2 regions of the Bacillus sp. 179-C3.3 HS genome follow, and region 2 is predicted to be linked to the other one. Evidence: a T-box and tRNA genes for the amino acid it is inferred to sense, from the RefSeq annotation. Region 2 holds a T-box; the other holds one or more tRNA genes.
The links. The T-box of region 2 lies ahead of tyrS (tyrosine--tRNA ligase). A T-box ahead of a tRNA ligase gene usually reads a tRNA of that ligase, here a tRNA-Tyr.
Positions count from the first base shown of each region.

Region 1: it has a tRNA-Tyr gene. The T-box ahead of tyrS (tyrosine--tRNA ligase) is inferred to sense a tRNA for this amino acid. The anticodon was not compared.

Region 1 covers NZ_JBFEFT010000029.1:8,682-19,630, forward strand. Annotated here, with positions in the region: gene AB1K80_RS15410 (PTS transporter subunit EIIC) at 1-285, opposite strand, end outside; gene AB1K80_RS15415 (MurR/RpiR family transcriptional regulator) at 282-1,151, opposite strand; gene murQ (N-acetylmuramic acid 6-phosphate etherase) at 1,167-2,024, opposite strand; tRNA gene AB1K80_RS15425 (tRNA-Glu) at 2,296-2,370, shown strand; tRNA gene AB1K80_RS15430 (tRNA-Val) at 2,377-2,452, shown strand; tRNA gene AB1K80_RS15435 (tRNA-Thr) at 2,456-2,528, shown strand; tRNA gene AB1K80_RS15440 (tRNA-Tyr) at 2,557-2,641, shown strand; tRNA gene AB1K80_RS15445 (tRNA-Gln) at 2,646-2,717, shown strand; gene rocF (arginase) at 2,854-3,765, shown strand; gene sigW (RNA polymerase sigma factor SigW) at 3,961-4,524, shown strand; gene rsiW (anti-sigma-W factor RsiW) at 4,539-5,165, shown strand; gene cdaA (diadenylate cyclase CdaA) at 5,359-6,180, shown strand; gene AB1K80_RS15470 (YbbR-like domain-containing protein) at 6,173-7,522, shown strand; gene glmM (phosphoglucosamine mutase) at 7,593-8,939, shown strand; gene AB1K80_RS15480 (hypothetical protein) at 9,247-9,393, opposite strand; gene glmS (glutamine--fructose-6-phosphate transaminase (isomerizing)) at 9,507-10,949, shown strand, end outside.
Region 2 covers NZ_JBFEFT010000003.1:91,260-102,208, reverse strand. Annotated here, with positions in the region: gene AB1K80_RS03615 (GAF domain-containing protein) at 1-428, shown strand, start outside; gene rpsD (30S ribosomal protein S4) at 718-1,320, shown strand; gene AB1K80_RS03605 (hypothetical protein) at 1,564-2,115, shown strand; gene AB1K80_RS03600 (esterase/lipase family protein) at 2,526-3,107, opposite strand; gene tyrS (tyrosine--tRNA ligase) at 3,427-4,695, opposite strand; T-box leader at 4,749-4,986, opposite strand; gene acsA (acetate--CoA ligase) at 5,046-6,770, opposite strand; gene AB1K80_RS03585 (GNAT family N-acetyltransferase) at 6,926-7,558, shown strand; gene AB1K80_RS03580 (CBS and ACT domain-containing protein) at 7,597-8,238, shown strand; gene AB1K80_RS03575 (acetoin utilization protein AcuC) at 8,235-9,395, shown strand; gene ccpA (catabolite control protein A) at 9,469-10,473, opposite strand; gene AB1K80_RS03565 (bifunctional 3-deoxy-7-phosphoheptulonate synthase/chorismate mutase) at 10,924-10,949, opposite strand, start outside.

The DNA.
Region 1 (10,949 bases), on a different contig from region 2:
TTCGTCATTTAAATGGTATGTTCCAGAGTTGCTTAGTAGCTGTTCAAATGCAATTGATACTTGATTGACAACGCCGGTGCCTAAAATGATTTGAAGTGTTTCCGCCTCGACGACGCCAATCACGCCATCAAGCTCTTTCATCTCTTTCATTTGTACTTTCTCGTTGTCAATCGGCGTAATACGGAGACGTGTCATGCAATGTGTATGGGAAGAAATATTATCTGAACCACCGCAGAGCGAAAGAATATCTTCCGCTAACTGCTGATATTTCTCTTGCTGACTCATGTTGAATCCCCCTTTGTTTTCCGTTTCATGGAGTGGATGGCATGCCTTGTCTTATCAATATAATGTGCGGTTTGCACGTATTGACGGGAAGCGACACTGAGGAATAAGACATCGATTAAGTAGAGCTGTGCCAACCTAGAGGAAGTGGCAGCACTTCGAAAGGGCGCCTCATTGGAACCGGCAGTTGATAGATGTACATCACATAACGCAGAAACGCTAGTCTGACCTGGATGCGTTAGGGCAATGGTTTTCACTTGCTGATCTTTGGCGAGTTGTAATGTCTGAATGATATCTATTGTTTCCCCTGAAAAGGATATTCCGAAAACAATGTCGTCCTTTCCCGCATTTGCGATGACTGTGGAGGCGATGTGCATGTCAGTAAATGCTGTGGCTGCATAGTTGATTCTCAGAAATTTCTGCTGTGCATCGGCGGCAACAATGCCAGATGCACCAACGCCGATAAAATGGATTTGTTTTGCTGATAGTAGTAGCTGAACAGCTTTTTCTAAAGAGTCTTCATTTAAAAGAGCCGCCGTGTCTTTTATGGATTGAATTGAATTTCCTGCTGCTTTTTGAATAATGGAGTGAAGAGGTTCATCTTGTTCAATATCTCTATAGCCTTGTTTATTAGTATCCATTAAATCCCCAGCAATTCGCATTTTTAAATCATGATACCCATTTAGCCCAAGAGATTTACAAAGGCGGATGACGGCAGAGCTACTTGCGCCAGCAGCCTGACTCATTTCGTGTATTGTGCTTTTTATGACTTTGTCAGGATGGGCGATGATATAGTCTGCGATCATTTTTTCGGATTTGGGGAGTTTTGATTTCATTGTATGGAGTAAGGTCAGTCCACCTGCTGACATAGAGTACCCTCCTTTTTAGGATTGATCATGTAAAATGGCTTTGTTAATGTGTCCGTTCGTTTGGTTTAGTAAGTCTTTCGCTGTTTTCTTGTCTGTGTTTGTCTGAAGCATGACGATGGCTGTTTTGACTTCAAGGTCTGCTGCTTCCAGTGTTTCTGTTGCATGTTCATAGGAAGTGTTTGTCACGTGTTGAATGATAGAGATGGCGCGTTCTTTTAGTTTATGATTGCTGACTTTCACATCGACCATGAGATTTTCATATACTTTGCCTTGTCTAATCATGACAGTGGTAGATATCATATTTAAAATCATCTTATGAGCGGTTGCTGCTTTCATTCGTGTCGATCCGGTAATTGCTTCTGGTCCAACGACCACTTCAATGGCGCAGTCAGCTAGCTGGCTTATCTCCGCTTTTTCGTTGCAACTGAGGGCCACCGTTTTTGCGCCAATGGATGTCGCATAGGATAAAGCACCAAGTATATAGGGAGTTCTTCCGCTTGCTGCAATGCCAACGACAGTATCTTTTGATGTTAGTTGAATGTGTTCTAAATCTTGCTTACCGGCTTCTTTACTGTCTTCTACATCTTCAGCAGCGTGTGAAAAAGCGTTGTCTCCACCTGCCATTATGCCGACAATCACATCAGGTGAAACGCTATAGGTGGGTGGACATTCAACAGCATCCATAACACCAATTCTGCCACTCGTTCCAGCTCCTAAATAAATCAACCTACCCCCATTTGTAATGGACTCATAGGCAAAATCACTAGCTATTTTTACATGTGGCAATACACAGTGAACCGCTTCAGCGACCTTCAAATCTTCTTGATTGATCATCTCGAGCATTGTGAGTGGGTCTACTTGGGAGATTTCCATTGTGTTTGGGTTTCTTGATTCTGTTGTTAAAGAACGTAGTTGAGACGGTTGCAAATAACATCCCTCCTTCTTTCTTTATTTTCAGTATATTGGTCGTGATATAAAATTTCAATGGAATATCCAAATGGTGAAACTAAATTTTAAAATATAAGGTGAAAAGAGAGGGGGAATTGTTAGAAAATAAAAAAAATAAAATTCTCCTTTACAAAAGGGGGACAACCTGTATATAATAACTTTTGTCAGCTTCACGGAAACAGCAAACTTGACGACTGGCCCGTTGGTCAAGCGGTTAAGACACCGCCCTTTCACGGCGGTAACACGGGTTCGAATCCCGTACGGGTCACCATAATGTGGAGGATTAGCTCAGCTGGGAGAGCATCTGCCTTACAAGCAGAGGGTCGGCGGTTCGAGCCCGTCATCCTCCACCATATGCCGGTGTAGCTCAACTGGTAGAGCAACTGACTTGTAATCAGTAGGTTGGGGGTTCAAGTCCTCTTGCCGGCACTGTTTTTCTTTTATCAATTCCATATGTGGAGGGGTAGCGAAGTGGCTAAACGCGGCGGACTGTAAATCCGCTCCCTCCGGGTTCGGCGGTTCGAATCCGCCCCCCTCCACCATTTTTGGGCTATAGCCAAGCGGTAAGGCAACGGACTTTGACTCCGTCATGCGTTGGTTCGAATCCAGCTAGCCCAGTCAAGACACCTTTTATAAAAAGGTGTCTTTTTTATGTTTGGAAAATGGAATGTATAACTATTCAAAATCTTGTTGAGTTGAGTCATGAGCCAGTGTAACAGTAAAATAAAGACATGAATGGAAAGGGGATGTACGTATGGGGGATAAACAAAAGATTACACTTGTGGGGGTTCCCATGGATCTTGGTCAAACGAGAAGGGGCGTTGATATGGGACCAAGTGCCATTCGATGTGCAGGAGTGAAAGAAAAATTGGAATCGCTTTCATTTGAGGTGGAAGACTTAGGGGATATTCCAGTCGAGCAAAGAGACGATGAAAAAGGACTTTTTACGAGTGAGAAGCTAAAAAATTTAACGGAAAATGCGGGGGCAAATGAGCTGCTTGCTGAAAAGGTCGACCATATCGTACAGTCCGGTTCTTTTCCGCTTATTTTAGGCGGTGATCATAGTATTGCTATTGGAACACTTGCGGGTGTTGCCAAGCATTATAAAAATTTGGGTGTGATCTGGTATGATGCACACGGCGACTTAAATACAGAGGAAACGTCACCTTCTGGAAATATACATGGTATGCCACTTGCTGTCAGTTTAGGAATTGGGCATGGTGATTTAATCAATATAGGTGGTTATTTTCCAAAAATAAAGCCCGAAAATGTCATTTTAATTGGTGCTCGCTCCTTGGACGATGGAGAGAGAGCATTGATTAGGGAAAAGGGTATTAAGGTGTATACGATGCATGAAATTGATCGGATGGGGATGACAAAGGTGATGGAGGAAGCCATTGAATACTTAAAGGCAAGTACAGATGGTGTGCATTTATCTCTTGATTTAGATGGATTAGACCCTGCAGAGTGTCCAGGTGTAGGGACTCCTGTTGCAGGTGGTATTAGTTATCGGGAGAGTCACCTTGCGATGGAGCTTTTAGAGGAGGCGGGCATTTTGACTTCAGCTGAGTTTGTTGAAGTCAATCCAGTATTAGATGAGCGAAATAAAACAGCAGAAGCAGCCGTCGCATTAATCGGTTCTTTAATGGGTGAAAAATTATTGTAAGAGCGGGACTTGTTCCCGGTCTTTTTTATTTTCAGAAAGGAAAAGTGAATTTTAAGAATATATTAAGGTTTTTACTGGCTGATAAGCGTAACACACTGTGAAAAATTTGTTACACTAAATTTTAGAGGAAAAATGAAACCTTTTGGAAAGAGGTTCGTATACATAAAGACCGGTGAAGGCAGAGGTTGAAAAATGATGGAAACAATGATTAAGAAAAGAATTAAGCAAGTCAAAAAAGGCGACCAGAATGCATTTGCAGACATCGTAGACCTGTATAAAGATAAAATTTATCAGCTGTGCTATCGCATGCTTGGAAATGCACACGAAGCAGAAGATATTGCACAGGAGGCGTTTATTCGTGCTTTTGTGAATATTGAAAGCTTTGATGTGAATCGTAAATTTTCTACTTGGCTTTATCGAATTGCAACCAACCTGACCATTGACCGTATTCGTAAAAAAAAGCCGGATTATTATTTAGATGCAAAGGTGGCAGGAACTGAAGGACTGAATATGTATTCTCAAATCGCAGCTGATGGCGTTTTGCCAGAAGATGAAGTGGTGTCTCTTGAATTATCGAGCACCATTCAGCAAAAAATTCTTAGGTTACCCGATAAATATCGATCGGTCATCGTATTAAAGTATATAGACGAACTCTCATTAAAAGAAATTAGTGAGATTCTGAATATACCGGTTGGTACGGTGAAAACGAGAATACACAGGGGGAGAGAGGCTCTCCGGAAACAGTTGAGAGACCTTTAAGTGAGGTGATTTTAATGAGCTGTCAAGATAAAATCGTCCAGCTTATGCATCAGTATTTAGACGGGGATCTTTTTCCCGAAGATGAAAAAGTATTAAAAAGCCATCTGCAATCGTGTGAGGAGTGCCGTACTCATTTTCAACAAATTGAGAAATCCATCGCGCTTGTGCAGAGTACATCTCATATAGAAGCACCATCTGATTTTACTGCAAAGGTGATGGCAGGTCTTCCAAAAGAGAAAAAGCGTGTGTCCGTTCACCGGTGGATCAAAGCGCACCCGCTCATCGTGGCCGCAGCTCTTTTCCTCATTTTAATGGGAGGAAGCCTATTTACGAGCTGGAATACGGATCATAATTTCAGTGTGTCAAAGCAACCGAATCTCGTTGTTGAAAATGATACAGTGACTGTACCTAAAGGTGAAACCGTCAAAGGGGATGTCACGGTCAAAAATGGCAAGTTGATTGTAGAAGGCAAAGTTGATGGAAATGTAACAGTCGTTAATGGGGAGCATTTGACTGCTTCTGCCGGACAAGTCACTGGTCAAATCAATGAAATTAACGAAGTGTTTGATTGGATCTGGTACAAAATGAAATCGACAGCACAAGATGTGATGAGAATCATTGGACCAGAGGAGCAAAAATAAATCAAACAGCATAGAGCAGACTCTTTTTTGGGGGCTGCTCTTTTTTTGTGCGTGATGTAAGCCATATATGGCAGGCATTTTCCTTGCTGAAACAAAATGTGGTATAATAGCCACGCTATGTATTTACACATAGGCTCTTTTTTTATTAAAATGCATCATACGAAGAAACTTGAAAAATCTGGAGGACGAGGAAATGGCTTTAGGGGATATTCCTATTTTGCAGTACCTCGGTCATGCTGTTGATATTCTCGTTGTTTGGTATGTGATATATAAATTAATGATGGTCATCCGCGGAACAAAAGCGGTTCAGCTCTTAAAGGGAATTGTGGTCATTGTTCTCGTCAGGATGGGAAGTGCGTATCTCGGTCTTAACACACTTCAATGGCTGATGGATCAAGCGATTACGTGGGGATTCCTTGCGATCATTATTATTTTTCAGCCAGAGCTTAGGAGAGCGCTTGAGCAGCTTGGGCGCGGCCGTTTCTTTTCGAGAAGTGGAACACCTGTAGAGGAACAGCAGCAAAAAACGATCGAGGCAATTACAAAAGCAATTAACTATATGGCGAAACGCAGAATAGGGGCGTTGCTGACAATTGAGCGTGATACGGGAATGAATGATTACATAGAGACAGGTATTCCTTTAAATGCAAAGGTCAGTTCTGAATTGCTTATTAATATTTTCATTCCGAATACACCACTACATGATGGAGCAGTTATTATGAAGCGTGATGAGATTGCAGCCGCCGCTTGTTATTTACCACTGTCAGAGAGTCCCTTTATCTCGAAAGAATTAGGAACTCGTCACCGGGCGGCAGTAGGTATAAGTGAAGTGACTGACAGCTTAACCGTTATCGTCTCAGAGGAGACAGGCGGCATCAGTGTCGCTAGAAATGGGGATCTCCATCGAGAATTGACAGAAGAAGCGCTTGAAAACATGCTCATTGCAGAGTTTAGTAACAACAGTAAAGATGCTTCCTCGACCAAATGGTATTGGAGGGGCAAGAAAAATGGATAAGATTTTGAAAAATCGCTGGGCCGTCAAGTTTCTTGCATTGGTCTTCGCGCTACTGCTGTATGCAGCAGTCAATTCAGCGCAAGCGCCCACGCCGAAAAAAATCGGTGAATCCTTTTTCCCAACATCTACGACAGATGAGGCAACCTTAACGGACATTCCTGTTAAAGCGTATTATGATGACGAGAAGTATGTCGTCACTGGTGTACCGCAGACAGTCAACGTCACCATTAAAGGATCAACAAGTGCTGTGAAAACAGCAAGGCAGACAAAGAATTTTGAAATATATGCAGATATGCAAAACTTGACGACAGGGACACATAAAGTTGAACTGAAGGCAAGAGATGTATCAAATGGGATCACATTAACAGTGAATCCGTCTGTGACAACAGTGACGATCCAAGAAAAAACAACAGCTGAATTCCCTGTCGAAGCGGAATTTTATAATCAAAATAAAATCAAAGACGGCTATTCACCTGAACAGCCCATCGTGAACCCGAAAAAGGTAACGGTCACTGGATCAAAGGATGTCATTGACAAAATATCGGTCATTAAAGCATTTGTGAATTTAGAAGATGTCGATCAACAAATTCAAAAAGAAGCGAAGCTCACTGTGTATGATAGCAGTGGGAACGAGTTGCCTGTCGAAGTGAGCCCATCGGTTGTGGATATTACCGTCCCTATCACGAGCCCGAGCAAGAAGGTTCCTTTTAAAATTGAAAGGACAGGTAAATTACCGGACGATATCAGTATCGAAAGCATTGAAGCGAGTCCGAGTGAGGTCACGGTGTATGGTTCTCAAAAAGTGTTGGATGCACTTGATTTTATTGATGGTGTCAAGCTGGACCTTAGCAAAATCAAAGATGATACAGAGATTGATGCCAGTATTCCACTGCCAGACGGTGTGAAGAAAGTTTCCCCTGAAACAATTAAGATCAAAGTGAAGGTTGCAAAAGCTGAAGAAAAAAAGATCGATAATATACCAATTTCCGTCGTAGGACTGAGTAAAGGTCTGACTTCTGAATTTGTGAGCCCGTCTTCTGGGCGGTTCATGTTAACAGCAAAAGGATCAAAAGGTTCGATTGATAAACTAAAGGCTTCAGATATTGAGGCCTATATCAATGTGGGAGACTTGGACGAAGGGACACACGAGGTCAAGTTGCAAGTGAACGGACCTCAAAATGTCACATGGACATTATCGAGATCAAAGGTGAAAGTCAAACTCACCTCGACCGATTCCGGGGATCAACCGGCCTCTGATCATTCATCTGATGATGACGTGAAGGAAGAGAAGAATAAAGAGCAATCGACACAGGACAAAGCAACAATAAAATCAAGTCAATGACAGCGGATAATAGAAGTACAAAAGAGGATGAAGCGACCTCTCGAATGGTAAGAAAAGGAGCGAATGAAACATGGGTAAGTATTTTGGAACTGATGGTGTAAGGGGTGTGGCGAATAGCGAATTAACGCCAGAGCTCGCATTTAAAATTGGGCGATTTGGTGGCTATGTCCTCACAAAAGATAAAGAACGTCCGAAGGTGCTTGTTGGGCGAGATACACGTGTATCCGGTCATATGCTAGAAGGGGCACTCGTTGCAGGTTTGCTTTCAATTGGTGCGGAAGTGATGCGTTTAGGTGTTATTTCAACACCAGGTGTGTCTTACTTAACGAAAGCGATGGATGCTGAAGCAGGTGTGATGATTTCAGCGTCTCACAATCCAGTTCAAGATAACGGCATTAAATTTTTCGGCGGCGATGGTTTTAAACTGTCAGATGAACAAGAGAATGAAATCGAGCAGCTCATGGATCAGCCAGTCGATCAATTACCACGACCAGTTGGAGCAGATCTCGGAACGGTCAATGACTACTTTGAAGGCGGTCAAAAATACTTGCAGTTCTTGAAGCAAACAGCGGATGAAGATTTCACAGGTATTCATGTTGCACTTGATTGTGCACACGGAGCGACATCTTCTCTTGCAACCCATTTATTTGCTGATTTAGATGCAGATGTATCGACAATGGGCACATCACCAAACGGATTGAATATCAACGATGGAGTCGGTTCTACTCATCCAGAGGCACTTTCTGCTTTTGTGATGGAAAAGGGAGCAGATATTGGTCTTGCGTTTGATGGTGACGGCGACCGCTTAATTGCAGTGGATGAAAAAGGTGGAATCGTGGACGGCGACCAAATTATGTACATATGTGCACGTTACTTGAAGGGCGAAGGTCGATTAAAGGATGACACAGTGGTGTCAACGGTCATGAGTAACTTAGGCTTCTACAAAGCGTTAGAGAAACAAGGCATTAAGAGCATCCAAACCGCTGTTGGTGACCGCTATGTGGTCGAGGCGATGAAAAAGGATGGCTATAATGTTGGCGGCGAGCAATCAGGTCATTTAATTTTCCTTGATTACAATACGACAGGTGACGGCATGCTTTCAGCCATCATGCTTGTGAATACGTTAAAAGCAACAGGGAAAACATTGTCAGAGCTTGCAACGGAAATGGAAAAGTTCCCGCAACTTCTGGTCAATGTCAAAGTATCTGATAAATACAAAGTGGAAGAAAATGAAAAGGTGAAAGCTGTCATCCAAGAAGTTGAAAAAGAGATGAATGGTGATGGGCGTATCCTTGTGCGTCCTTCTGGAACGGAGCCGCTTGTACGTGTTATGGCAGAGGCCAAAACAAAAGAGCTCTGTGATGAATATGTGTCCAGAATCACAGCTGTTGTAAAAGAAGAAATGGGTATTGAGTAAGAGTAAAAAGCAAATCGCGCCTAGCGGTTTGCTTTTTTTCACATAAACGTCATAAGTAGTGTATTCTGTACGAATGTTATATTTGAGGGCTCACGTGAGTGCCCTCATACATAGGAGAGTACAGCAAAGGTAGAACTTGACGAGCTTCATCGCATATGATGTAGGGAGGTCTCGATTTGTCAAAAGATGGGGATCACTCGCTAAATTGTGATTGACGGTGGTCAGACCTTATAGTACAATCATCCTTGTGTTACTGAATGATGATTCTACTAGGAAAGGCAGGGTAGAGATTCAGAAACCATTATAATTATAGCGCCCGAACTAAGCCCGGACGACAGTTGCTTAGTTGACGAGGATGGAGGTTATCGAATTTTCGGCGGATGCCTCCCGGCTGATCAAAAGAGATCACAGCCGCAAGTGTTTCTTTAAACCAAAGAGGTGACTCTTTGTACAAAGGGAATACACATGATCTCCCAAAATAAACATGTAGAGAGGGACGGAGAAATGTCCCTTCTATTTTAGTAGGCTTTCTTTGTCCCTTTCACATGATCGGGAGGAAGAATATTTATGTGTGGAATCGTAGGTTATATTGGTCAGAATGATGCGAAGGAAATCTTATTAAAAGGTTTAGAGAAGCTTGAGTACCGCGGATATGACTCAGCAGGTATCGCTGTGGCAAACGAAGAAGGCGTGCATGTGTTCAAAGAAAAAGGACGCATCGCTGAGCTTCGTGAGGTTGTTGATGCAAACGTGGCATCGACAGCAGGAATCGGACATACACGCTGGGCAACACATGGTGTACCAAGCCATCTAAATGCACATCCGCATCAAAGTGCTTCTGGCCGCTTTACGCTTGTTCATAACGGTGTGATCGAGAACTATGTACAGATGACACGCGAATATTTACAAGACGTCACACTAAAAAGCGACACAGATACAGAGGTTGTTGTTCAAGTCATCGAACAATTTGTGAACAGAGGTCTTGATACAGAGGAAGCTTTCCGTCAAACGCTTCTTCAACTAAAAGGCTCTTACGCAATTGCTCTTTTCGATAACGAAAACAAAGAAACAATCTATGTGGCGAAAAACAAAAGCCCATTATTGGTTGGTTTCGGAGAAGATTTCAACGTTGTCGCTTCTGACGCAATGGCGATGCTTCAAGTAACAAACGAATATGCGGAATTAATGGATAAAGAAATGGTCATTGTCACAAAAGACGAGGTTATCATTAAAAACCTTGACGGTGATATCATGACACGTCCTTCTTATATCGCTGAGCTAGATGCAAGCGACATCGAGAAAGGCACATATCCTCACTACATGTTAAAAGAAACGGATGAGCAGCCGCTTGTCATGCGCAAAATCATCCAAGAATATCAAGACGAAAACGGCAAGCTGTCAGTCGCTGGCGATATCGCAAGCGCAGTAGCAGAAGCAGACCGCATTTACATCGTGGCTTGTGGAACGAGCTACCATGCAGGACTTGTTGGTAAACAATATATTGAAGACTGGGCGAAAGTACCTGTAGAAGTGCATGTGGCAAGTGAATTCTCTTACAACATGCCGCTTTTATCGAAAAAGCCGTTGTTCATCTTTCTTTCTCAATCTGGGGAGACTGCTGACAGCCGTGCTGTACTTGTTCAAGTCAAAGAACTTGGTCACAAAGCATTAACGATCACGAACGTGCCAGGCTCAACGCTATCACGTGAAGCAGACTTTACATTGCTTCTTCATGCAGGTCCGGAAATTGCAGTAGCTTCAACAAAAGCGTACACAGCCCAAATCGCTGTTCTTTCAATTCTTGCATCGGTTGCAGCAGAATTAAATGGCCAATCTCTTGGGTTTGACCTTGTGAAAGAACTTGGAATTGTGGCAAACGCAATGGAAGCCCTTGTCGATCAAAAGGATGAAATGGAACAAATCGCTCGTGACTTCTTCACAGTGACACGTAACGCATTCTTTATCGGAAGAGGACTTGACTACTATGTATGCCTTGAAGGCTCATTGAAG
Region 2 (10,949 bases):
CGGAAGGCGAACCAGATCTCATCGCCAACTTAGCAAATGCGGCCGCTTTATTGTATCACTCGCTGCCTGAAGTCAACTGGGCCGGTTTTTATTTGGCAAAAGACGGCGAACTTGTGCTTGGACCGTTTAACGGGCTCCCTGCATGTGTGCGTATCCCTTCTGGAAAGGGCGTTTGTGGCACAGCCTTTGCAACAGGTGACGTCCAGCGAATCGCAGATGTACATGCATTCCCTGGACATATTGCATGCGATGCGGCTTCACAATCTGAGATTGTCATTCCCCTCAAAGTAAACGGCCAAATCATCGGGGTGCTTGATATTGATAGCCCTGTGAAAGATCGTTTCAGTGAAGTGGATGAGACATACTTAATTCAATTTACAGAGGCTCTTCAACATGCTTTGTCAGCCTCTACGGATGCATCATCATGACGAAAAGCAGACAATTGTCTGCTTTTTTCTATTTTAGTGATAGTCCCTTGATGCTTCCCTTCTAATATAGGTTGACTTCTCCAGATCAGCGTCATATAATAGAGTTTGTGTGAAATATGGCAGCCTTTTTGTTCGGCTTTTTTGTATCATTTTGTTCCTTCTATTAGGAGGTGCATCTTGTAACTCCCTGCTGCTGGAGCGAGGGTGCATGAAAACATAATGACGAAAAAGAGGAAGAACAGACGGTTTTTATTTTTCACAAATAAAAACAATAAGGAGGAGTCACATTATGGCTCGCTATACAGGTCCAAGTTGGAAGATTTCCCGCCGTTTAGGCATTTCATTAAGCGGAACAGGTAAGGAACTTGAAAAACGCCCTTACGCTCCAGGCCCACATGGTCCAGGACAACGCAAAAAACTATCTGAATACGGTTTACAATTACAAGAGAAGCAAAAGCTTCGTCACATGTACGGTGTGAACGAACGTCAATTCCGTACACTATATGACAGAGCTGCTAAGATTCCTGGTAAACAAGGTGAAAACTTCATGATCCTTCTTGAAACTCGCCTTGACAACCTAGTATACCGTCTTGGCCTTGCACGTACTCGTCGCCAAGCTCGTCAGCTAGTAAACCATGGTCACATCCTTGTTGATGGAAGCCGTGTAGATATCCCATCTTTCTCTGTGAAACCAGGTCAAACGATTTCTCTTCGTGAAAAATCTCAAAACCTTGCAATTGTGAAAGAATCAGTTGAAGTAAACAACTTCGTTCCTGAATACCTTTCTTTCGATGCTGAAAAGCTTGAAGGTACTTTCACTCGTCTTCCAGAGCGTTCTGAATTATCACCAGAAATCAGCGAACAACTTATCGTTGAGTTCTACTCTCGTTAATTTCACTACAGTGATCAAACAAACCCTAGAGACCTTGATTATTCAAGGATATCTAGGGTTTTTTGTTTCATTCGTTTTCTCCCTGACCATATTGTCCCAACGGTCATGCGCTATTGGACTTTACCCCCTCTCCCATTTTCCTTATAATGGGCATAGACAGACATGCTTTCAAAAAACAAAATGCTGATGATAAACTTAATAGCACGTTGCTCGTCTTATTCGCTTGAACTGGGGGAAATTCATTTGAATATCATCACGATTCTTTTAGTGCTACTGCTTATCGCTCTAATTTTCTATACGATTTTAAGAAAGACACATGTGATAGATGAACCACCTGGCGTGATAGCTTCCATCCTACTCATTTTCCTTCTCTTTGTTTCCTTGAGTTTTGCTGTCATGTTACCAAGCGCGATCCTTTACGTTGTCTCCATCGGAGTGAACTTTCTTTTCGGTGAATATATCACCTATGATTCGTTTATATCGCTGTTGACGTTCTCTTTATTGGTCAGCCTCATTGTGATATTCTGGTCAACCTTCTTGCTATTCATCGGGAAAGGCATTTTCTATTTATTGAAATTCCCCGAGTGGCTCAAATATGTACTTGAATTTATCAGTTCGTGGATCGTGATGTACCTTTCAATTCGATTTGTACTCGACATGGACGTAGTGAATGTTTCTATTTGGGGCAACGGCACATTGATTTTATCTTTCTTTGTTTGCTTTTTATTCGTGGGAATTGACATCATTTATTCAGGTATTGAGCATAGAAAACAATCTCGGGATGTGCAAGCTTAATAGGTGAAGATGAAAAGCTCCTAGATGTGATTCTAGGAGCTTTTCATTGTATTGGCACATTTTCATTTATACGCGATGAGGGGTTGTCAATTAGCATTTTTGAATTTGACTTGAAGTAAAAACAAGAAAAACATACTAGCTATGAGATAATAGATCCCAATGATTGATGTACAGTTAGAAAACACATCCAATAATTTAGCTGATTTGACTACATACATCCATATGAAATAAATGATGAAAAAAGATATCGGGAAGTAAAGGAAATACCCTAAGAAATATAACTTTAGTTTTTGCGTCATTGTCTCACTCCTATTATATTAAACCCTTCCGTCCATTTAGCTGAATACCAATTAAGGAAAAATAGTTAACCTAAGATCAAAAAGACAGCACATTTCGCTGTCTTTTTTAATTTACCAATTCGTATTCTGTCCCCCGCCATTCAGCCCTTCTTTCAAATAGCCATTCACTTGGCTGGAGGCTAATAGGCCGACATGTCCGACGCCGTGGATGAGGACGTTTCTTGCTCCGATTAAGCGGGAAAGGCTGTTGACAACGATGAGATCGGCTGAGCTATAGATAGAAGTGTAAAGAATTTTTTGGTTTGGATCAGTGCCTGGCAATGCTCTGAGTGAAACGAGTCCGTTTGCTCCACCTAGTGTCACGACGTTCTCTATTTTATTTCCACCGTCTAGGTGTTTGATATAGTACAACGTATTGGCACCACCCATGCTATGCGCCACAATATCTACTTTTTTCGCGCCCGTTTTTGCTAGTACATCTTTGACATATCTTGATAGACGTGGGCCATTGTTTAAGTTGTTGCCAGTTTTGTCTAGGAAATCAATAGCATATAATTGGTTACTGTCCCAGCCCTGTGACACCAAATATCTTTTGATTGAAGCAAAGTTATAAGAAGCTCCGCCCATACCATGAACCATCACAACTGGATTATGCTTAGCCGCTTTGATCTCTTTCGGCTGGATGAAAACCATTGAACCAACCACCAATGCAAGTGCAACGAGAATCTGCAAACTCCTTTTCATCAATAATGACACTTTCATTCCCCCTTATTTATCTTGTTCGTCTCTATTTTAAACAAGAAAAATATGACAAAAAAGTGAACAAGGCACTGTTTGTCCAATCATTTAATAGACATTAAATAATGAAAAAGCACCTTTGACTTTCGCAGCGTTCAATGCCAAAAGACTAGACAACCTCTCTTCTAACAGCCTTTTAGTCTCTATGTGGCCTCTCATAGCTCAATTTGCATAAAAAAGCAGCCGGTTTTTCGCAGACCGGCTGCACACATTCTTACTTGTAAGTCACGAGGAAGTATTTCTTTTTCCCTCTTCTTAAGACCGTAAATTGGTTCTCAATTCGGTCTTCAGCTGAAAGGACATAGTCTTTATCCGTTTGTCTCTCTCCGTTGATGTAAACTGCACCATTGGTAATGTCCTCACGTGCTTGACGCTTCGATGGAGACAGCTTTGATTCAACAAGTGCATCGACAAGTGTTAATTCTTCTGTGTTGCTTTTCTCCATTGATGGAACATCTTTAAAGCCTACTTTGACTTCGTCAGCTGTTAGAGATTTGATGTCGCCTTTAAATAGCGCATTTGAGATGTTCACAGCCTGTTCTAGCGATTCACGTCCATGAACAAGTGTTGTGACTTCTTCTGCTAAACGGCGCTGTGCTTCACGTTTTTCAGGCGCTGTTTGCACTTTTTCTTCGTACGATGCAATCTCTTCTTTTGATAGGAACGTAAAGTATTTTAAGTAATTCACGACGTCTCGGTCATCTGAGTTGATCCAGAATTGGTAGAATTCATATGGTGACGTTTTTTCCTTATCTAGCCAGATCGCGCCACCTTCTGTTTTACCAAATTTCGTGCCATCTGCTTTTGTCACTAGAGGCATTGTCAGACCGAATGCTTTTGCGCCTTCTTCTTCGGATTTACGGATGAGCTCTAGTCCAGATGTGATATTCCCCCACTGATCACTTCCACCGATTTGCAGCTTACAGTTTTCATTTCTGTAAAGGTTTAAGAAGTCTAACGATTGCAGGATGACGTAGCTGAACTCTGTGTAAGAAATTCCTGTCTCAATACGTGAGCTGACGATATCCTTTGCTAGCATGAAGTTCACACCGAAGTTCTTCCCGATATCACGAAGGAATGTGATGACATTCATTTGGCTGATCCAGTCATAGTTGTTGACGATGACTGCTGGGTTTTCTCCTGCTTCAAAGTCAAGAAATTGAGAAAGTTGGCCTTTGATTTTTTCTGACCACTGTTCCACGATCTCTGATGGATTTAAAGAACGCTCTGCTTTTTTGAAACTTGGATCACCGATCAATCCAGTAGCGCCTCCAACAAGTGCGATTGGGTGATGACCCGCTTCTTGGAAACGACGTAATGTTAAAATCGGCAGTAAGTGACCGATATGCAAGCTGTCGGCTGTTGGGTCAAAACCAGAGTACAGTTTGATTTTTTCTTCTGATAATAATTTTTTTAGCCCTTCTTCATCTGTTTGTTGCTGAATTAATCCTCTGTATGATAAATCTTCCATCAATTGACTCATGTTCAAATCTCCTTTTTTTACAATTCAACATAAAAAACGCCCCTTCGAATGAACGAAGGGACGATATAGATCGCGGTACCACCCTGCTTAAAAGACGAAACATCATGTCTTTTCACTTACACTGATAACGGATAGATCCGTTCTTTCACTAATCAGGCAGCTGATAGGCTCCTTTTCGTAAAAGCGGTTCGTGAGGGTAATTCGAATATCTCTTTGTACTGACTCGCACCGACCGTCAGCTCTCTTAAACAGGGAAAGATGATTCTACTGAATCTCAGTCAAAACCTTTTCATATTCAACTAATGTCATTTTTAACATACTTTCAGAATCAAGTCAACTGAAGAAAGAGATTAATCTTCCATTGTTGAAAGATCGCCAGCAGGTAAATTGAGCTCCCATGCTTTCAGCACACGTCTCATAATTTTTCCGCTGCGCGTCTTTGGCAGTTTGTCTTTAAACTCAATTTCTCTTGGTGCAGCATGTGCTGCGAGTCCCTTCTTCACAAAGGAACGAATCTCTTCTTTTAGCTCGTCTGTTGCTTCATATCCGCTTCGAAGGGCGATAAATGCTTTGATGATTTCACCGCGAACTGGATCTGGTTTTCCAATGACACCCGCCTCTGCGATCGCTGGATGTTCGACGAGTTTGCTTTCGACCTCAAATGGACCGACACGTTCTCCTGACGTCATGATGACATCATCTACACGCCCCTGGAACCAAAAGTATCCGTCTTCGTCCATATAGGCTGAATCTCCTGAAACATACCAATCTCCCGGCATAAAGTAAGATTCATATTTTTCAGGATTATTCCAAATGGCATGCATCATGGACGGCCAGCCTTTTTTAATCGCAAGGTTCCCCATCCGGTACGGAGGAAGTTCATTCCCTGCATGATCCACAATCGCTGCCTGTACGCCTGGAATTGGTTTCCCCATTGACCCTGGTTTGATGTCCATACATGGATAATTACAAATCAGCTGTGCACCTGTTTCTGTCATCCACCATGTATCATGAATTCGTTTTCCAAAAACGGCATCCCCCCAGCGGATCACTTCAGGATTAAGAGGTTCTCCTACACTTAATACGTGACGAAGTGAGCTCAGATCATATTTTTGAACAAGGTCATCCCCTGCCCCCATCAGCATTCTAAATGCAGTAGGCGCACTGTACCAAACGGTTACACCTAACGAATCAATCGTTTCATACCAAGTCTCAGGATGAAACCGTCCGCCTAAAATGACATTGGTTGCCCCATTTAACCATGGTGAAAAAATGCCGTACACTGTGCCTGTTACCCAGCCTGGATCTGCTGTACACCAGTACACATCATCTTCCTTCAGGTCTAGCACCCATTTACCAGTCTGTTTTTGCTGTACCATAGCGCCATGTACATGCAATACTCCTTTTGGCGTACCGGTAGATCCAGACGTGTAATGGAGCAGGAATCCGTCCTTTTCATCCATCCATTCAATCTCGAGTTCCTTCGCTGCTCGCTCAAACGTTTCCTCATATTGAATCGTCCGCACGCCATCAATGACTTGCTTCTCACCACCGACAATGATCACTGATTCAAGGTTTGGTAGCTCTGCAAACGGAATTCGCTCTAGTAAATCAGGCGTTGTCACAATGACTTTTGCATCACTGTTTTCTAAGCGATCTTTCACTGCTCCTTCCATAAATGCTTCAAATAATGGGCCAACGATTGCACCTATTTTGATCGCACCGAGTAAAAGGAAATACAATTCAGGCGATCTTGGCATAAAGATAAAGACGCGATCTCCTTTTTGGACGTGTGCGGTTTCTCTTAACATATTTCCTGCTTTGTTTGTATTTACTTTCATATCCCTGAACGTATACTTTTCATCTCGCTGTGAATCTTTGTAGTGAAGCGCCACCTTGTTCTTTCGAAACGAGTCTGCATGTCTGTCAATCGCTTCATAGGCTGCATTTATTTTTCCTGTTTCATACCAAGAGAAATCTTTTCTCGCTTCCTCCCATGTAAATTCTTTGTATGCCCGATCATAATCATTTAAATGATAGTCCCCTTTAACCGATGGTAGCGTTTTCAATTTCATCAAACAGTCCCCCTTTGCATACGTTTACAATGACCATTATAGTATAGATGACTTTTTTTCTCAATTTTTAAAAAACTTATGCTGAAACCGTTTTAATTACGACAAGATTTAAGATAGAATAGAAGCGACTCACTAGAATTTGAGGCGGTGGATACGTGGAGCATCCTAAAACTTATTATTCAAAAACAATTGAACGAGAAACAGTCACCATTCTGATTGAAGGCCCAGTACCTGCTAAAGAGCTAGCGACCTATACGTTTCACGAAGGGCTAACGGCTTTTCGTACACCTGACGAACAAAAACAAGCACTCGTTGAAATAGCAGATCTTCCGGAAGGACGTATGATTATTGCTAGAGTAGATGAGCTTGTCGTAGGGTATGTCACGTATTTGTATCCTGATCCGCTTGAGCGCTGGTCAGAGGGGAACATGGCAAACTTAATTGAGCTTGGTGCAATTGAAGTCGCACCTCCATTTAGGGGATGTTCACTCGGCAAGCATTTACTTGATGTGAGCATGATGGATGAGCAAATGGAGAACTACATTATCATTACAACTGAATATTATTGGCATTGGGATTTAAAGGGGACGAAGAAAAATGTCTGGGAGTATCGAAAAATGATGGAAAAAATGATGAACGCAGGAGGACTCGTTTGGTTTGCAACAGACGATCCTGAAATCAGCTCACACCCTGCCAATTGTTTAATGGCAAGAATCGGAAAAAACGTGAGTCCTGATTCAATTGAGCGCTTCGATCGCCTTCGTTTCCATCAGCGTTTTATGTATTAACGTTCATTCGTTTTTTTGGCAAAGGGGATTGGTAAAACATGATGATTGAACAAATTATGGTGCGTGATGTCATTACGCTTCGAAAAACCGATACGATTGAAACAGCGATTCAAAAGATGAGATCACATCATATTCGGCATATTCCCATCGTCTCTGATCAAGGGTCTGTGATTGGGATGGTGACAGATCGGGATATCAAAAATGCCAGTCCGAGTATTTTTGAAACAGAAAAAAGACATCTGTTTATTCAACGACCAGTTGAAGACATTATGGTACTAGAGACGGTGACTGCACACCCGCTTGATTTTGTGGAGGAGATTTCTAGTGTCTTTTTTGAACACGGCATTGGCTGTCTACCTGTGGTTAGACGGGGCAAGCTCGTAGGCATTATTACGAAAACAGATTTACTACGCACATTTGTCAGACTGACAGGAGCAGATCAACCTGGATCACATGTAGAAGTTGAAGTGGAGCACATGACAGAAGGACTCGCAGACATTACAGCGATTTTAAAGGAGCAACATATTCAAATGCTAAGTGTCCTTGTCTATCCACATGCAAATGAGGCGACGAAAGTGCTTGTATTCCGCCTTCAGACCATACATGCGGATCATGTGGCGAAATTGATTCGTGCCAAAGGATACAAGGTGCTCTGGCCTTTGGAGCAGACGATCAAATGAAGGAAGCAACCTTCGTTTTTTCACCCTCTTTTCAAACGTATCAATTTCACCAAGATCACCCTTTCAATCAGCTTCGCGTCTACTTAACCTATGATCTTCTTCAAAAGATGGGGGCATTGCAAGATGAAGAGATTGTCTTGCCGCGTATGGCGACACTCGAAGAGTTAAAGCTCGTACATACGGGAGATTATATTCAAGCCGTGCAAAAAGCAAGCGAAGGCAAGCTGTCGATAGAAGAAGGCGAGCGATATGGTCTTGGAACTGAAGATACACCGATGTTTTCAGGAATGCATGAAGCGGCTTCCCTCCTTGTTGGCGGGACATTAACCGCAGTCGATCAAGTCATGCTTGGACATGCCCAGCATGCTGTCAATCTTGGCGGAGGTCTTCATCACGGATTTAAAGGGCGTGCATCTGGTTTCTGTATTTATAATGACAGCTCGGTCGCAATTCAATATATTCAAAAAACATATGGAGCAAAAATCCTATATATTGATACGGATGCCCACCATGGGGATGGTGTCCAATTTAGCTTTTATGATGATCCACAGGTGTGTACCGTATCATTACATGAAACAGGTCGTTACTTATTCCCTGGTACAGGACAAGTACAAGAGAGAGGGCATGATCAAGGCTACGGCTATGCATATAATATTCCGCTTGATGCCTTTACAGAAGACGAATCGTTCCTTGAAGCATATCGACACGCAGTGACTGAGATTGCTGCTTTTTTTAAACCAGATGTCATATTGACACAAAACGGTGCAGATGCCCATTATTACGATCCATTAACTCATTTATCTTGTACCATGAAAATATATGAAGAAATTCCTAAGCTCGCACATCAGCTTGCACATCAATATTGTGATGGTAAATGGATCGCTGTTGGTGGAGGCGGCTATGATATTTGGCGGGTTGTCCCAAGAGCTTGGAGCCGCATTTGGCTTGAAATGAAAGGTATCACACCACCACATACTCTTCCGCAAGATTGGCTCAATGCCTGGGGGAAGCAATCGCCTGTCACGCTTCCATCCACATGGGCAGACGATGACAAATTATATTCACCGATCCCAAGAAAAGCAGAAATCACAGAAAAAAATGCACAAACAGTTGAAAAAGCACTCATGCCTGTCAGAAGAGAAAAGAAAAATGTGTGACAGAATTAAATCAATCATGCTTTCAACCAAAAAAAAGCAGGCGTTCACTGATCATGTGCGCCTGCTTTTTTTCTTATGATTTTGTTGATTGTCTCTCTTCAATTCTGTGTGGAAGTTCCACGATATGATCTTCTACTTGTTCTTTATTCATTAACTTTGTCAATAATCTCATGGCTACTGCACCAATATCATATGTCGGCTGAACCACTGTTGTCAGCTGCGGACGTACCATGAGTGATAGTCTTGTGTTATCAAAACCAATCACTTCTAAGTCTTCAGGAATCGATACGCCTCTATCCTGTGCGCCGTGAATGACACCTAGCGCCATTTCATCTGTTGACGCAATGACAGCTGTTGGCTTGTTTGATTGTTCAAGCAAATGAGCGACAGCTTCGACACCTGAATCATAGGAATAATCACCTTCTGCGACTAAGCTTTCGTCAAAAGCGATTCCGGCTTCTTCTAACGCGCGCTTATATCCAGTAAGCTTTCTAACCGAGTTAATCGGTTCTGACATTGGACCAGATACAAATGCCACTCGTTTATGTCCCTTTTCAACTAGAAATTGGACAGAATCATGGATCGCTTGTTCATAGTTAATATTCACAGATGGCGTTTGACCTTGCTCTTCAACTGAAGCGGCTAGGACAATCGGAACAGGAGAGCGCTTAAATTCTTCGACAAGCACATCCGTAATGTTTCCACCCATAAACACAATGCCATCTACTTGTTTACCTAACATGGTATTTAATAGGTGTAGTTCTTTGTCTGTATTTTGGTCTGAGTTGCTTAAAATGATATTGTACTTATACATCGTCGCAATATCTTCAATTCCACGTGCAAGCTCTGAGTAGAAAATACTAGAAATATCAGGGATGATAACCCCAACAGTCGTTGTTTTTTTACTCGCAAGTCCACGCGCCACAGCGTTCGGGCGGTAGCCAAGACGATCAATCGCTTCTAGTACCTTTTTTCTAGTTGTTGGTTTCACGTTTGGATTCCCGTTGACGACACGTGATACGGTTGCCATACTTACGTTTGCTTCTCTTGCTACATCATATATTGTAACATTATTCACATAAATCACTCCTTCAAATACACTTCATATCTATATAGCATTCACCAATTAGATACAGACATGTCAGATATGTGGAAAATAATATCCTATTTGTCATCAAAACGATGAAAAGAGACACATAATTTTTCAATCTACATCAAAATTACATTCTTTTAAGAAATTATACACGTTTTTTCGAGATATGAAAACGTTCCCTTTCTTTTTATAACTAAATTAAACAAACTTTTATCCGTTTATGATCGGTTCATTCAATGATCGATTATAAAAAAATGTCGTGAACGCCAGCTATGACAATGATCTTAGCAGATTTTGTCGAATAATAAAAATGAAAACATTGTGAACAAGTCCTTTTTGGCTTGCAATGTGCTATCTCGCTTTTTCTTCCATTTTCAATCTTTTTTTTCCATTAAAATAGCCACCGGTATGATCCGGCGGCTTTTCATGCAATTGTTATGCGTGAATGTTTACAAGTGGTC